2 regions of the Halobacillus sp. GSS1 genome follow, and region 2 is predicted to be linked to the other one. Evidence: predicted binding sites of a transcription regulator. Region 2 holds the regulator's gene; the other holds the start of a gene.
The links. The regulator NrdR, encoded in region 2, represses ribonucleotide reductase genes. The targets are predictions, from matches to a motif close to AACACNATATATNGTGTT.
Positions count from the first base shown of each region.

Region 1: the regulator NrdR is predicted to act here: its motif matches at 2,339-2,356, upstream of J0K78_RS05190 (vitamin B12-dependent ribonucleotide reductase).

Region 1 is NZ_JAFLHE010000001.1:980,096-988,999, forward strand. Features, by position in the region: gene J0K78_RS05190 (vitamin B12-dependent ribonucleotide reductase) at 1-2,231, opposite strand, end outside; gene J0K78_RS05195 (rhodanese-like domain-containing protein) at 2,603-2,983, shown strand; gene gcvPB (aminomethyl-transferring glycine dehydrogenase subunit GcvPB) at 3,643-5,106, opposite strand; gene gcvPA (aminomethyl-transferring glycine dehydrogenase subunit GcvPA) at 5,099-6,448, opposite strand; gene gcvT (glycine cleavage system aminomethyltransferase GcvT) at 6,467-7,567, opposite strand; glycine riboswitch at 7,632-7,723, opposite strand; glycine riboswitch at 7,727-7,816, opposite strand; gene J0K78_RS05215 (DEAD/DEAH box helicase) at 7,984-8,904, shown strand, end outside.
Region 2 is NZ_JAFLHE010000007.1:31,380-40,283, forward strand. Features, by position in the region: gene thrS (threonine--tRNA ligase) at 1-155, opposite strand, end outside; gene ytxC (sporulation protein YtxC) at 483-1,301, opposite strand; gene dnaI (primosomal protein DnaI) at 1,480-2,412, opposite strand; gene J0K78_RS13680 (replication initiation and membrane attachment family protein) at 2,429-3,787, opposite strand; gene nrdR (transcriptional regulator NrdR) at 3,921-4,385, opposite strand; gene J0K78_RS13690 (cytosolic protein) at 4,424-4,798, opposite strand; gene speD (adenosylmethionine decarboxylase) at 5,053-5,430, opposite strand; gene J0K78_RS13700 (glyceraldehyde-3-phosphate dehydrogenase) at 5,675-6,709, opposite strand; gene coaE (dephospho-CoA kinase) at 6,843-7,442, opposite strand; gene ytaF (sporulation membrane protein YtaF) at 7,455-8,057, opposite strand; gene mutM (DNA-formamidopyrimidine glycosylase) at 8,105-8,904, opposite strand, start outside.

The sequences.
Region 1 (8,904 bases), on a different contig from region 2:
TTTGGAGCATTGACTGTCTTGGAAATACTGCTATCTACCCAACGCTGTATGATGCACTGTGTATCAGCGTGTGCCTCAGGGCTCATTGTCATTGCGGTAATGAACCAATCCGGCAACTCATTAGGATCTTGTTCCGGATGGGCATCCAAATATTCCTGAAGAATATCTGCCTTCACCTCAATAAATTTACCTAAACGACCGCTTCGGTAATAGGAGAATGAAAAGTAAGGCTCAAGTCCGGTACTTACGCCCACCATCGTACCAGTACTTCCTGTAGGAGCAACAGTTAAGAGATGGGAGTTTCTAATTCCATATGTCAGTACATCCTGGCGTATATCTTCCGGCATTTCCTTCATATAGCCCGTTTGAATAAAACGTTCACGCAGTTCTTTCGTTTCTTCCTGCGTTTTTCCTGTTAAGAATGGGAAACTTCCTTTTTCTTTTGCAAGTTCAATCGACTCACGATAAGCCGTGGTAGCGATGGCTTCAAAAATTTCATCGACCAGTTGATTTCCTGCTTCAGATCCATAAGTGGTTTCACAATAAATCAACAAGTCATGAAGGCCCATAACACCAAGCCCAATTCTTCGTTCTCCAAGGGCCTGCACTTTATTTTCTTCCAGGAAATACGGAGTTGCGTCAATGACATTGTCCTGCATACGGACACCACGACGAACCGTTTTCTTGAGCTTTTCAAAGTCGACCTGCTTGCGGTCCTTGTCTGCAACATTTGCCAGATTGACCGCAGCGAGATTACATACAGAATAAGGAGCAAGGGGCTGTTCACCACAAGGGTTTGTAGCGACTACCTTCTGTCCATATGCTGTTGCATTTGTTTTCTCATTGGCATTATCAATAAAGAATATGCCTGGTTCAGCTGAATACGTAGCACAGATATTGATAAGGTTCCACAATTCGCTGGCTTTTACTGTACGATAGGTGCGTACATCGAATCCACGCGCCTCCCATTCACGAACATCTCCACTTTGATGCCATTCTTCATTGTAAATTTTCATTTCTTCTGCTGAATAATTTTCAACATCCGGGAAACGCAGCTCATAATCAGCATCATTTTCCACGGCTTCCATAAATTCATTCGTGATACACACAGAAATGTTGGCGCCTGTCAAAAATTCAGAGTTATGAACGGTATAGTTCCCGCCGAGGTGAAGCTTTTCTTCTGCTTCTTGAATGCTTTGATCCGTAAATCCTCCTTGCCCTTGGATGTGTTTATAATTGACCACACTCTGGTACAAGTCCCTCTCTGTTTCTGTGAGCGGGGTGAATTTCAATTTATCTTTAGCCAACTGTTTGATCGTTTCATCTTCGGTATTCTCAATGAGGAAACGGAGAATTCGCGTATTTTGCATTTTAGAAATAATAAATTCAAGGATGTCAGGGTGCCAGTCAGATAACATAATCATTTGCGCCCCGCGTCTTGAACCACCTTGTTCGACAAGGTGTGTAAGCTTAGCAATATCATCGAGCCAGGAAACTGAACCTGAAGATTTGCCGTTCACTCCTCTAGCCAGCGTGTTCCGAGGACGTAGTGTTGAGCCGTTCGTTCCCACTCCACCTCCACGGGACATGATCTCCATCACTTGCTTACGATGATCCGATATGCCTTCACGGGAGTCTTGAATGTATGGCATCACATAACAATTAAAATATGTGACGTCGGTTTGAGAACCTGCGCCATACAAAACACGTCCGGCTGGAATGAAATTCAACTCCGATAACTCTTCATAGAAATCATTGAAGCTTTGTTGTTTCTTTTCCATATCCGTTTCCACTTCAGAAAGCCCTGAAGCATTACGAAGGGCGATCTGCTCATAGTAGACTTCCAAAGGTTTATCGATCGTGTCAAGGCTACGCTTGATCAAACCTGTTTTTCGTTCCTCTTCATGCTCAAGAACATTTAAAAATTCATCTTCCACCCTTACTATAGCCTGGTGAGTCTGCCAATCAATAGAATGAATAAACCCAAAACCACGGGCAGGGAACTTCGGATCGTCCTTCACTGTAAGAACTACGAAATCACCCTCTGCAAGAGTCAACTTTTCTGTATCTTTAAACGCATACCTGTCCAGCATCACAAGTCGTGAGACACCTTTGTGTGTAATTGCCATGGATTCAGTAATCTCATGAACCTGTGGAAACTGCCTTATATCTGCATTGAGGCGGTCCACATCAATTTTTGTGTGTACATCTATGGAGGTGGTCGTCTGCATTTTGCATCTCTCCCTTTAAACTAAAAACTAAGTAATTTTCATTTGATATATGTAACATACCACATCTGCAAAAAGATAATCAATATATTGTGTTGTGATAATTTTCAGTCACCATATATTGTGCTGTTGAACGAATATGTAGAAACTTGTCAATCGGAAAATCTTGAGATATTAAACGTATATCCCAGAGATTAAAAGAAAAACCTCTCCCTTGTTGTTTGTTTCAGCTTTTTCATCATTTGCATCCTATCACCTACTACAATCCTCGACAAAATAACAATTTCACTCATGTTTCTGAAAAATTTTTTTGAAATACTCCTCATTCCCTCCTATAATAGATAGAGGAATAGAGAAATGAGGGGGATGGAAAGATGGATTTATGGATCTTAATCGCAGCGATCCTATTAATTATCGCTTTCGGTTTGTATAGATTCTTCAAAGCTAGAAAGATCATGACCACATTACCGGAAGACAAGTTCCGCGAAGGGTACAGAAAAGCCCAGTTGATTGATGTTCGTGAACCGAAGGAATTTGATGGCGGTCACATTCTAGGGGCAAGAAATATTCCATTGTCTCAAATGAAAAACCGCCTTATTGAAATCCGCAAAGACAAACCTGTTTATCTATACTGCCAAAGCGGCGCCCGTTCCGCACGTGCCGCAATGATGCTCCACAAGCAAGGATATGAAGACCTCAATATGCTTGAAGGTGGATTCAAAAAGTGGAATGGTAAAGTCAAAGCGAAAAAGTAACCACCCTCCCGGTTCTCAAAGAACCGGGATTTTCTTTTCTTCACCTTAAACTATAGCTCCCGATTGCGGAAGACTCAGTCTCGAGACTTTTGTTGTGTGGATGGGGGCTTCGGGGAATAGCTCGCTGTCCGCGGGAGCGCGGTGAGCCTCCTCGGATTACGTCCTGTGGGGTCTCACCATGCACTTTTTTCCCGCAGGAGTCTCTCCATTCCCCTCCGCCCCTTTGCTAATATCAGTGTCTCGAAACCACTTCATGAATAATCATCTATTCTATTTGATGAGAGTATAAGGATAATACTCCCAAGCCGAGGTACTTGAACCCTGAGAGCTTGATACAGAGCGTTTTATGCCTACAACAACCGGGATAGTGGAAGACCATCCAACTTTGGTGAAGGGGTTCGTTTACCCCCTCTTTGAATGGGGTGGTTGGGAAGCTGCGAGACTCCCGTGGGAGAAAGGAGATCGGCGAGATCCCGCAGGACGCAGTCCGAGCAAGCTCGGCGCTCCCCCACAGGAAAGCGAGTAGCTTCCCAGCCACCCCTGACGCTCAACCCGGGCAACGAGCCCTGGAAAGTCTCGAAACTGAGTCTTCAACAATCCTGTCATATTGTTTAAGAAATAAAACCCGGAGTCCATATGTAGATGGACTCCGGGTTTTGTTATTGTTCTTTTTGATATCTTAAAACAGGTTTCCTCGCAGCTTGCGTTTCATCCATACGACTCACAATCGTCGTATGAGGTGCCTCTTGAACTTTCTCAGGATCATTCTCCGCTTCGTGTGCGATTTGAATCATACGATCAATGAAATCATCCAGCGTTTCTTTTGATTCCGTTTCCGTCGGCTCGATCATAAGAGCCTCTTCCACATTGATCGGGAAGTATATAGTCGGTGGATGATAGCCGAAGTCAAGAAGACGCTTCGCCATATCCAACGTGCGGACCCCAAGCTTTTTCTGACGTTTACCAGACAGGATAAATTCGTGCTTGCAATGACGATCGAATGGTAGATCGAATTCCTCTTGAAGGCGTCGCATCATGTAATTCGCATTGATGACGGCGTATTCGCTCACTTTTTTCAACCCTTCCGGCCCCATCGTACGGATGTACGTATAGGCACGGACATTAATTCCAAAGTTTCCATAGTAAGGTTTCACTCTTCCAATTGATTGTGGGCGGTCATAATCAAACACATACAAGTCATTTTCCTTCTTCAAAATCGGTGTTGGCAAATATTCAGCGAATTCAGCGGTAACTCCGACTGGACCTGAGCCTGGTCCTCCGCCTCCGTGAGGGCCTGTGAACGTTTTATGAAGATTTAAGTGAACCACGTCGAAGCCCATGTCCCCTGGTCGTGCATAACCAAGAATGGCATTGAGGTTTGCACCATCATAATAAAGCTTTCCACCTGCTTCATGCACAATGGCCGCCATTTCTTCGATATCCTCTTCAAACAAGCCAAGAGTGTTCGGGTTGGTAAGCATTAGAGCTGCCGTTTGTTCATCGACCACTCGCTTCAAGTCTTCAAGGTCCACAAGTCCTCTCTCATCCGACTTCACTGTTACCGCTTCAAAACCAGCGACTGTAGCTGAGGCAGGATTCGTACCATGAGCAGAGTCCGGTACAATGACTTTCGTCCGGTTTGTCTCTCCCCTTGCTTCATGGTAAGCACGGATCATCATTAGCCCCGTCCATTCCCCATGAGCACCGGCAGCCGGTTGTAAGGTAACAGTATCCATACCTGTAATTGCAGCCAGGGATTCCTGCAAATCATACATTAAATGTAATGCTCCCTGAACACTTTCTGCAGGCTGGTAAGGATGGATATGACTGAATCCAGTCAGCCTAGCTACATCTTCATTCATTTTCGGGTTATATTTCATCGTGCAGGAACCAAGAGGGTAAAAACCTGAGTCCACCCCGTGATTTCTTTTGGAAAGACCCGTGTAGTGACGCATAATTTGCAGCTCACTTACTTCAGGCAGGTCTGGTTCACTTTTTCTGACATAGCCTGCTCCAATCATGTCATCGACATCTGTTTCCGGCACATCGAACTCCGGTAAGCTATATCCCGTACGACTTTCTTGACTCAATTCAAATATTAACGGAAAGTCCTGGTTAGACATGAAGATCCCCCACTTCCTTGACAAACATATCAATCTCTTCTTTTGTCCGAATCTCTGTTACGGCAACTAACATACAGTTCTTCAATTTTTCATCGAATTCACCAAGGTCGTATCCTCCGATGATCCCCTGATCAAGAAGGAGGCGGTTGAGCTCTTTCACGTCTTTGTTCAATTTCACTACAATTTCATTAAAGAATGCCCCGTCAAAAACAACCTCCATGCCTTTTTCCTGGAGCTGCTTCTTCATATAGGCTGTTTTCTGGATATTCATCCAGGACATTTTTCTCAGGCCCTGTTTACCAAGCGAAGACATGGCTACTGAAGAAGCTAAAGCATTCAAGGCTTGATTGGAACATATGTTAGAAGTGGCTTTATCACGACGGATATGCTGCTCTCTAGCCTGCAAGGTCAATACGAAGCCGCGACGGCCTTCTTCATCCACCGTCTGTCCAACGAGTCTCCCCGGCACTTTTCTCATCAACTTCTTCGTCGTCGCAAAATATCCACAGTGAGGACCACCATACTGTGCAGGTATTCCAAACACTTGCGCATCTCCGACAACGATATCGGCTCCAAATTCACCTGGAGGCGTTAAGTATCCTAATGCAAGGGGGTTGCTTGATGTAATCATCATCGCTTTTTTCTGTGTATCTACAATAGCTCTAACCTGGTCCAGTGGTTCGATTTGACCGAAGAAGTTCGGATACTGAACCACCACACTTGCGGTGTCCTCATCGATTTCTCTTTCTAATTGCTCAAGATCTGTTCTACCATCCTTATGGTTGATCTCCACCACTTCCACGCCTGGTCCTTTGACATAGGAATGGATAACAGCTAACGATTCAGGGTGAATGGCTTTCGATACGAGTACTTTCTTTTTCTTCGTTTGACCTGCGGACAAGTTAACGGCTTCAGCTAAAGCCGTCCCTCCATCGTACATGGAGGAGTTTGCTACATCCATCCCCGTCAATTCACAGATCATTGTCTGAAATTCAAAAATGGCCTGCAGCTCACCTTGAGAAATTTCAGGCTGATAAGGAGTATAAGCCGTGTAAAATTCTGATCTTGAAATCACATGATCTACAATAGAAGGAATGTAATGATCATAAACACCCGCACCAAGAAAAGAGGTATGAGATTTCAAATCAACGTTCTTTCCAGCCAGCTCTGTCAACTCTTTCATCAGTTGAAATTCATTTTTAGGTTTTTTGATTTCTAAATCACCTTTAAAACGGATACTTTCAGGTATGTCTGAGAAAAGTTCATCGGACTGCTCAACACCGATGACATTCAGCATTTCTTTTTTATCTCTTTCTGTCATGGGCAAATAACGAAACTCCATGCTTCCATCCCCCTCAATTTATCTTTTATAAAAAGGTGTTTTGACGACTTTCGCTTTCAGTTTCCTTTTTCGGACTTGAACCGTCACTTCAGTCCCCTCAGCTGTGTATTCGCTATTAATCAGTGCCAGGCCAACGTTTTTCCCAAGGGTCGGTGATTGAGTCCCTGTAGTAACAAAGCCGATGACTTCTTCGCCGTCCAGGACATCGTAATGGGTACGCGGAATCCCTTTATCGATCATCTCTATTCCGACAAGCTTTCGACCAGGTCCCTCTTCTTTTTGTCGTCTTAAGACATCCTTACCAATGAAGTCTGACTCTTTATTCACTTTCACTGCAAAGTTCAATCCGGCTTCAATCGGAGTGATTTCTTTACTAAGCTCCTGGCCATACAAGGCGAGGTTTGCTTCAAAACGAAGCGTGTCACGAGCCCCGAGTCCAACCGGCTTCAACCCAAACGGTTCACCCGCCTCAAGGATGGTTTGCCATAACTGGGCTCCTGAATCTGCATGCAGATAAATTTCAAAGCCGTCTTCCCCTGTATAACCTGTGCGGGAGACAAGAGCCTCTCCATCGACGCCCTTCAATGTTACGCCTTGTTCAAACCGGAAAAACTTAATAGTCGAAAGGTCCGTTTCCGTGATGGTTTGAAGCGCTTCTTCCGCTTTTGGTCCTTGGACAGCCAGTTGTACGTATTCATCAGAGACGTCTTCCACGGTTACGTCGCCTCCCTGATGTTCTTTCAACCACTCATAGTCCTTTTGCCGGTTTGCTGCATTCACAACGAGGAGATATTTGTCTTGATCAAGGTGGTAAACGATCAAATCATCCACCGTCCCGCCATCCTCATAGCACATAATCGTGTATTGAGCTTTCCCTGGTTCCAGCTTGGATACGTCGTTCGTTAGCATTTTTTGCAGAAAGGGAAGACTATCCGGCCCTTCCACCATCACTTCTGCCATGTGAGAGACATCAAACAACCCTGCGGCTGTTCGTGTAGCTTGGTGCTCCTCTTTGATACTGGAGAACTGCACAGGTAAATCCCAGCCGCCAAAATCGATGGTTTTCGCTCCGAGTTTTTTATATTCAGAGTATAACGGTGTTCGTTTCAAATCTGCCATTGGAACCACTCCTCATCACTGATTTCGCCCATAAAAAAAGAGACTTCACCGCTTGTACGGGAGTCTCTGTCCGTTTCACCAGAAAGATTCACATCAGGAAAACCTGACGCTTGCTTCTTGGGTGGTTTGCACACAAAATGCAAACACTCTCCAGAGTTGCGTCCTATAGAGGTCTTTTTGCCTGAGAGATTCACAAATGATTGCTTGCTCCTTCGGCGCCACGTACGTGGTCTCTCCCTCTACAGTCATTCGCTTTCGTATTTTTCTAGATTTTACCGGGCATACTATTGTGTAAAGTTCAAACATTATTTTGTATATTTTCAGCATCATTATATCACGCGACTTTCACAAAAGACATGGTAATTCTACAATAATTCGCAATCTTTTATCATCCCTATTGATGGAGGGCTACAAATATGATCGAAATTCATCCAGACCAGTCATTTATTGGATTATTGAGCGAGAACCTGGAACATCCCGACAAACTCACAACCTGGGATGGTTTTAAGCTTGCGTATCAGGCTGCTCAATTTAAAACCGTACCAAAATTCGACGGCCTCCTTGCTCTTGAACATCTCCCCCATGTAGATTTTATGGAACACCAGATTGAAGCAGCAGAAACAGCCGTCCATCAGATGAATGGGCGCGCCATTCTAGCTGATGAAGTAGGACTCGGAAAGACTTTAGAGGCAGGACTGATTCTAAAAGAATATATGATCAGGGGAAGAGCTAAAAAAATTCTCATTTTGACACCCGCTTCCCTTGTAAACCAATGGATTCAAGAACTAAATGAAAAGTTTTATATTCAGGCTGCTTCTCCCCGTAAGAAACAGGCCTCATGGAAAGAATGGGACGTAACAGTGACTTCCATCGATATGGCCAAACGAGAAAATCACAGAGAAATCATTCTCGATATCGATTACGATCTTATCATTATTGACGAAGCTCATAAGCTCAAGAACCATCAAACGAAAAATTACCAATTCGTACAATCCTTGAAAAAAACTTATTGTCTTCTATTGACTGCTACACCCATTCAAAACAAATTGAGTGATTTGTTTAATTTAGTATCCATTCTAAAACCTGGTTACCTAGGAAACTTGACCGATTTCAAGAAGAAATATAAAGAAAATGCTGACGATAAGGATAATATCCAACACATCCATTCTCTTGTCGGGCATTTAATGATACGGAACCGGAGAAAAGACACCGGACTCGATTCCTCCAAGCGTAAAGTCGTCAACGAAAGACTCTCGTTTTCAGATGAAGAAATGGACATGTACAAAAAACTAGAACATCTAAAAGCGAGTCACCCATCCTTTACGTGGCTGACACTT
Region 2 (8,904 bases):
CTTCTCAAATCATAAGGCTCGCCATCTAATTTGATGGCCAAGGCTTGTTTCTTTAAGCCAGGGGAAATCGATTGTGCGATTTCTTCACCTGTCGTACCTCTCTCAAACTCCTTCATGTTACCGTCTGGAAATTTGATTTGAATCGCATTCGACATGTTTAACACTCCTTTATCTAAAATAATATAAAAAACGCCCGCCCCTCAGCATATAAGCTAAGGGACGAGCGTTATCACTCGTGGTTCCACCCAAATTCCCGCAAAGTAAGACCATGCGGCTTCATTCTCCTTAACGCGGATCAGACGCTGTCTATTACTAATCTTTTGTTCACAGACAGAGCTCCAAGGTGGTAAACAATAAAGCCGTCAACGAGGAGCTTCCAGCCGGTGGCTCCTCTCTCTGGTCTTGCGTCACTTTATGTTCGTGTCCTTTTCCAAGCCGTTGTTTAGATATGTACGTTATTATATCCATTTAAGAAAAGGAAATCAACCCATTTTGAAAGGAAATTGTGATTTGGGCCTCCACGAAGCTTTTTCTTCAAAAATATTCATCAATAACTCTAAGTTTGAATGGCCCGTTTCATCTGAATAGATGATCAACTCATCAGGTGCATGAGCAAGCGCAGCTGTGACCGGCCATTCAATCGGAAGGTGAGCAATACATTCATCCGGGTATTGCTTCATGTACAATTTAGTTTCTGATTCACTGATGGGATTCCCTTCATCATGATAGTAGGTTAAACGACCATCATCAAGAAGATGAAGCAACTGCACGCCTGTGTCTTTATGATGGACACGGTGACGCCAGGAATCCACCATCAATTGATAGGACTCTTCCTGCTTATATTCATCAATGATCTTTCCGGTGTATTCAATAAGCGATTCATGAACGGACTGCAAGCAAGCAGCACTGAGTTCGTCAAATTCCACAAAACTTCTGGCGACCAGATAATCCTGGATAAAAGCGCGTAAATAGTGGTAGATCGGTGGAAGTTGAAGTCCTGCGGGTGGCTTATCTTCGAAGTCTTGTCCAATTTCAAGCATCCGCTGAATTTCTTGTTCATCCTCGTAATAGTACCGGTGCTTCAATACGCCTTCCATCCACCCCAGCAATTTCCTTTTGCGGATTAATTGCAAAAAAGCACGGATTGCCTCCACATAAGACGCTCCACTCAATGAAGCATGCATCAACTTCACATCAAACCCATCGGTATGTTCCTTGAAAATCCAAAGTTTTTGTTCTGAAACAATCGCGTTATAAAATAGGATCGCTTCCGCACGATTAGAAAAGTGAATGCAAAACACCAAAATTCCCCCTCGTCCCGACTTCATTCAACTTCTATGTTCTATGGAAGACCCCAGGACAGCTCCCTGAGGATCCGCCATTAAAAGATGGCGCACCTATGACATAAAGTTGGCTATTCCCTGTTATATTTATGTGAGAGGGGAGGGAATCATGCTATTGTCTTCCGTTTTGTAATCGTTATCCTCGTCTGTTCCGTCCATTGACGTGGACTCCTTCACTCAGTTGACGGATCCGCTCTGTAATTCTTTTTGCTTTTACTTGTTCTACATCTCCCCGGTTACTCGTCATCAACACTTTCTCTAACTCGTTCAAGTTGTAATTAGAGGTAAAGAAAACCGGGAGTCTTTCCATCATACGATAGTGGAGAATACTGCCGAGGACTTCATCTCTAAACCACGCGGATTGAGATTCTGCCCCAATATCATCAAGCATGAGTACAGGAATTTCTTTAAAAGCTTCGATCTTTTCGTTCATGGAGTCATCCTTAATCGAAGCTTTAATCTCCCTCACAAATTCCGGCATGTAAATAACCATGGAAGGGATGTTTTTTGAGCTCAGTTCGTTGGCGATAGCCCCAAGGAAATAAGTTTTCCCCACACCAAAAGGCCCATGAAAGTAAAGCCCTTTACTTGGCAGTTCATCACCCAGACCTTCAATATATTGCACGGTTCGTTCTACAGCAGCTCCGCGATCAGGATCTTGAAGATCCATCCGTTCTAAAGAAGCTTCAAGAATTTCCCGCGGCATGTGTAGACTTCTCACTAGGGACTTCTGCTCTTCCTGTTGTTCATGTTTTCGTTGACGGCGACATTTATCATAAATCAACTTCACATCAGAACCTTCCACTTCTACTCGTGGGACATAACCGGGAAGGATGTTGATACACTCTTCACGTGTCGGACATTTCTCACAGTTTTTTGATTGAGTGCGGTATTCATAGAGTTTAATCAACTGTTTCTCAATCGCTTCCTCTGTTAATTCCTCATGCTCCTGCATCAATTTCTTCACTTCTGTGGATTCCATAACTTCCGCCTTCATGTGGTTCATTCGCTTTTGAAACTGTTCGTTGTTACGCATCCACTTTTTTAATGATTGTTGAATAGGTTCCATTGGTCTATCCCCCCTTTTAATTGCCTTTGCTCGTCAATTTCTTAATCCTTGCCGCTATGTCATCCGTATTGACTTGTACGGCTTCTTTCTTCTCATGCGGCTTTCCCTCTTCTTGTTTGAACCAGGCTGGGATCACTTCTTCTTTTTGGTTTTTACGCTTCTGAGACTTCTGCTTTCCCCATTGCTGGTATTTCTGATGTTCTGCTTTGGCAAGGTTCATCGCTTGTCTTACGGTCGTTACATTTTTTCTCGCCCAGTGACTCGCAATTTTCTCAAGGTAAGGCTTTGACAATTTCATATCGGTTTTTAATAGGACATAATGAACGAGCACATTCATGACCCCTGGCTCAATTCCTTGTTCTGTCATCACGTCACGAATCATTTTCAAGTCTTGTTCAGACGCACGATTCCCATTGGAGACATCTTCAAGTAATTCCCTTGGGGATATTTCCTCAAGCATCTGTATGAATTGATCCTCTTTAGTCCCCTGAGTTGTTGTGTTTTCTACTTTCATTTTCTCTCTGCGATCTAAAGCCGTATCTCTTTGTTTGTCATTTTTTTGCTCTTTCATAAAATCATGACAGGCTGCCTTCAACTCTTCTTCCACTAAATAATGATTTTCATCAATGGCCCAGGTGACGGCTTTTTCAAGCTCTGTGTTGGAAAGGTCATATAACGTTGCCAATTGGACAATCAACTTCTTGTTTCGCCCCGTTAATATTTGTTCCGATGGATACATTCGCTTCTTCAATGCATGATTCAACCAATGAAAGTCCACTCGGTCCATCGATGCTACCGGCCCTCTGGATTCCTGCTGATGCTTCTGCTGCTTTGCAATGGTTTCCGTTTCTCTCTGGACCGTTTCGATCATTTTATTATGGAATACTTCATCAAAAGTCGCAGTTACTTCAGTAAAGCCCTCAAGTGTTTGCCCTGTGTTCAATAAACGGCTTTTTAAGCGCTCATACTTTTCCTTTCCCAACTCATGATGAAGAAGCAAGGAAAGCATATCATCAAGAAAGAACTCTTCCGGAGAAAAAGGAGGGTGCACAGAGTAAAGGTATACGGCCTGCTGATCTTCATCAATCGAACGGAACGTCCGTAGTAATCCGATGGCCTCCAATTTCCCCCTCGCCTCATATATTTTATCCAAGGGAGCAGAAAGGTAAGACATTAATGTATGGTGAGACTGTACCTGTTCCCCTTCAATCATATCCGATTCCGATATAAGGACATGGTATAGAGAAACCGCCAACCTCCCAACAATCGGCTGGTATAAATGTGACAAGGAACGATGAAAACTTCGAGGCAGCTCTCCATTTCGTATGATTTTAAAACCGTCTACTGGGAGAAGTTTGCCAATAGAGTAACTCACCGCCTCCACCTCCTTCAATCGTTAAAGCTTATTCATTCTATTTCGATCAGAAAGACACCATTCATTTCAAAACTGAAACCAAAAGGCCTTCAAAATATAGGGTCCTAGAAAAAGAAAATGAGCCGGAACAGGCTCATTCATTGTCTTCATGTTTAATTAATTCTTTTAATTCGTCGATGAAAACATTGATGTCCTTGAACTGTCGATATACGGAAGCAAAACGAACATAAGCAACTTCATCAATGCCAGACAGACGCTCCATCACCATTTCACCGATATCCTCACTCATGACTTCAGAAACGCCACGGTTTCTTAATTCCTTTTCGATATCCATAGTCACTCGTTCCAGTTCCTCTGCGGCCACAGGTCTCTTTTCACAAGCTCGAATCAGTCCACGCATCAGTTTTTCACGACTGAACTCTTCTCTTGTGCCTTCTTTTTTCACGACAATCAAAGGAACTTCTTCAATCCGTTCAAAAGTTGTGAACCTGAATTGGCATTGTTCACACTCTCTGCGTCGTCTGATCGCCTGTCCTTCTTCGATGGGCCTGGAATCAAGGACTTTTGTACTTTTATAGTGGCAATTCGGGCACTTCACGTATGATCAACTCCACATCATCATCTTTTCGGCAGTACTCAGGAAGGATCCACCGTTGTGAACTGACTGTCCAATTTTTTATAAAGCTGAACGATTAGATTCCGGCTGTGTCCAAAATCAACGGGACCTCCCGAGTCCGTAGTGACAGAAAAGTCAACGGCTGTTCGAAAAGGGCGGACCATGATGACCGTCGCCACTATAAACGCGCGTCTATTCCCTTTATATTTGACGGTCAATTCGCCACGTTCTTTAGAACTTGCTACAATTTCTGAAGGTGATGAAAACAATCCTTCAACAGCACGGAACAGATCATCATGCTTGGCTTTATAATAGTGTGTGACAAGCGCAGAATCCTTATGCTCTTCACTCGTTTCGGAATGGTTGCTGAAATACCTGGAAATAAATGCTTTCACTTACCTAACCCCTTCAATTCCATTCGACATAATCTCCCTTTATTTTAACATGACTTATGAAAATAAGAAACGATTATTGAAACCTAAGGTTCTTTGATAAATTCAAGAGAGCTCATGACGGTACTAGATGCACTCTTTCTGAGAGCCCTTTTAAAAAAAGGAATTTCCAACCACCATCCCTCATTTATATCGCTCTATAATAGAAAAGGAAGCCACACAGGTTGATCCTGCGTGGCTTCCTTTTCTATTTTCTATTATAGAGCACGAGACTGTTGTACTTCTACAGGTCCCATTCCTCTTGGCACTTCTACCGTTTCGTTTTTACCAGCTTCTAGTGCATCGACGATGTACTGAGCAGCGACATTAGGATCAATACGATCTCCGCAAGTATAAACATCAATGCTTGCATACCCATGCTCTGGAAAGCTATGAATTGTCAAGTGTGATTCAGAAATGATAACCACTCCACTAACTCCATGAGGCGCAAATTTGTGAAAGGCGACTTCACGCACTTCAGCTCCAGCTTTAAGGGCTGCATCTACAAAAACTTGTTCTATATACGACATATCGTTCAATTTTTCTTCATTACAATTCCATAGTTCAGCAATTACGTGTCTTCCCATTGTATCCATATCAAGGATCCCCCTTTGTACATTCACTTCAATACCTCTGAAATAACAGCCATGAACTACCACGGGGGAAAGTTAGTCCTGAGAGGTCCTAACCCTTTGAGTAGACATGAATTTATATGAAATTCAGAAGTTCAAGAGAAAGTATATATGGTTTACCCTTATTTTGCAAGAAATATTTTACTGGCTTTTGTACAACTCTCTTGATGCTTCCAGGGGGACTCAGGTTCAACAGGATTCGGGTTACTTATGATACGCGGGCTTCCTTCTCTTGTTTCATCATATTGCCCACAAACTTAGCAAGATCCACCACACGGCAGGAATATCCCCACTCATTATCATACCAGGCTAGTACTTTTACTTTACGGTCGTCAATGACTTGTGTAGATAACCCATCGATAATTGCTGAAGATGAAGAAGTCGTATAATCAACGGAAACCAGTGGCTCATCACTGTATTCCAATATGCCTTTCATTTCTCCCTTAGCCATTCTCTCAAAGGTTTCATTCACTTCGTCTGCTGTGACTTCCCTTTTTAAATCGACGACAAGGTCAACAAGAGATACATTTGGAGTCGGTACACGCAAAGCCATACCATTTAACTTTCCTTGAAGGGAAGGGATCACTTCTCCTAAGGCTTTAGCTGCGCCTGTGGATGTAGGGATAATCGACTGCGTACATCCTCGGGCCCTACGTAAATCTTTATGTGGATTATCTAAATTCTTCTGGTCATTGGTGAAAGCATGAACCGTTGTCATCAAACCATTTTCAATGCCAAATTCATCCTCCAACACTTTTACTACAGGGGCAAGACAGTTGGTTGTGCAGGAAGCGTTTGAAATGACATCGTGACTGCCCGGCATATAGCTCTCTTCATTCACACCCATTACAATCGTTGCATCCACTTGTTTTCCCGGTGCTGTAATGATGACTTTTTTTGCTCCAGAATCCAAGTGAAGACCTGCTTCTTCTTTCGTTTTAAACTTACCTGTTGCTTCAATAACAATATCAATATCCAGTTCATCCCATGGCAGTTCCAATGGGTTCCTTGTTGAACACAGCTTCACTTTTTTCCGATTGACGACTAAATCCCCGTCAACGACATTGACCTCTCCTTGAAAACGACCATGCACACTATCGTATTTAATCATGTGAGCAATTGTTTCAGCTGGATAACTTGCATTAACGGCAACCAATTCCATAGATTCATCCGCCACAGCCTTTCTAAAAACCATGCGACCAATTCTTCCCAAACCATTAATAGCAATCTTTGTTTTCCCCATGCTGTTCCAGCCCCCTATATATGATATACTTTTACTCTTCAATTCCTAGATTAGTATAACATATTGCAAGCGCTTTTACATAAAGAACGAAAACTTTCTACAAAAAATAACACGCCTGCTTAGACGTGTTATATTATACGATGTCCCAACCGTGAAGTATGTCATTTAATTGTTGTAAACTTCCTTCAACTGTTCCGGTATTATCAATGACGGCATCCGCCATTTCTGCTTTCTTTTTCACAGGGATCTGCGCATGGATCCGTTCTTCAGCATCTTCCCTCCCTGACTGGTCCCTTTCCATCAAACGCTGCAGTTGTGTTTCTTCATCCACATACACAACGAGAATCTTTTCTACATAATCGGTTAAGTTGCTTTCAAACAGCAATGGGATATCCAGGACGACCGCTCGATATTGTTGGTTTTTATACAGTTCACGCCGCCTGATCATCTCTTCCCTTACTTTAGGGTGAACAATGCCGTTCAATTGCTTACGCTTTGTCTCGTCAGCAAAAATAATCTTGCCAAGCTTTTTCCGATCCAAATCGCCGCCTTCTGCAAGCACCTGTTCTCCAAAGGTTGCTACAATTTCCTGATAGGCAGGTTCTCCCGGCTCAACGACATCCCTTGATATTTGATCTGCATCAATAACAGGAATATCCATATCACTGAACATGTTTGCTATGGTACTTTTTCCACTTGCAATACTTCCTGTTAATCCGATGACTACAGTCATCCCGACACCTCCTTATGACAACTTGATCAGTCCAATGATAATAAGTAACACTCCGGGTAAAATGGATAAACTTTCCGCTTTATCACTTAGCTTTGCTCCGCTTAACATCCCACACCCGAGCATGCAAAAAGTGGCTACGGTAATCATAACCGCTGTAAATAAAATAGGAATTCCGATAAGCGCTCCACTGATTCCGGCTCCTATAGTATCAAGAGATAGTGCCGCTCCAAGCAGCCATACTTCTTTTCCGCGGATGCCACCAGAGTGGTCAACATCTGCAGCTAAAGGATCGTTCAATACTTTCGCTGGATTAAGCCATGGCTCTTTCTTTTCTTCACGATCCTTCTCTTTCCTAAAAAACTGCCATAAAAAATAGATACCGATGGCGATTAACGCAAGTGCTCCCACACGTTCGGCGTCTTCTGCTGCCACTACTGCTGCCAGTAAATGTCCAAAATAGGAGGACAACAGAAACACAATTCCAGAGACACCCGAAATTAGAAAGACGCCTCTTAAAGTAAGGCCAACCTTTTTCAAGCCTAATACGCAGCCGATTCCAAAACTATCGATGCTGACTGCCGTAACGAACAAAAAAATAAACATGCCAATTCCCATGTATCCCACACCTTCATAACTTAAGCTGTGGGATAGTATATGGGGGTTTACCTAGTAGTGTGTAAAGGCTGACAATTAGGACAAATATGAGTCCCTCTGCCGCTGACTTTCAACTTTGTAATCGGAGTACCACATTGAATACATTCCGTATCCTGCTTCCCGTACACCCGAAGCTTCTGTTGAAACATTCCAATCTCCCCCTGACTGTTCAAGTAAGAGCGAATCGTTGTTCCTCCCTGTTCAATCGCTTCGAGGATGACAGAAATACTAGCTTCACGAATCTTTTCAACTTCCGCTTTCGTCAGTGTATTTGCAATTCTTTCAGGGTGAATTCCCGCCCTGTAGAGGGCTTCGTCTACATAGATATTTCCTAAGCCAGCTACAATCGATTGGTCAAGAAGGACCGCTTTCATATTTCTAGTCGTCTTTTTAAGTCTCTCATAGAAATATTCCGAGGTGAACGCTTCATTGAATGGATCAGGTCCTAATTGAATAAGCGGTTTATTTTCAAGCTCCCTTCCTTTAGGAAAAGCATGCATGGTACCGAATTTACGTACATCGTTGTAGCGCAGTTCTGTTCCATCCGTAAAATGAAAAATCACATGTGTGTGCTTCGGCCTTTCGACCGTCCCCTCGTACACACCGAATTTCCCTTCCATTCGCAAGTGTGAAACAAGGGCAATGTCATCCATATGAAAGATCAGAAACTTCCCTTTCCGATCAATGTCCTGAATGGTCTGACCCACCAATAGCTGTTCAAACTCCTTAGGGTCTTGAGGTTGTTTAATAATGTTCCCCCAAAAGATGGAGACCTTTTCAATCTCTTTTCCTAAGGCGAGGTGTTTCA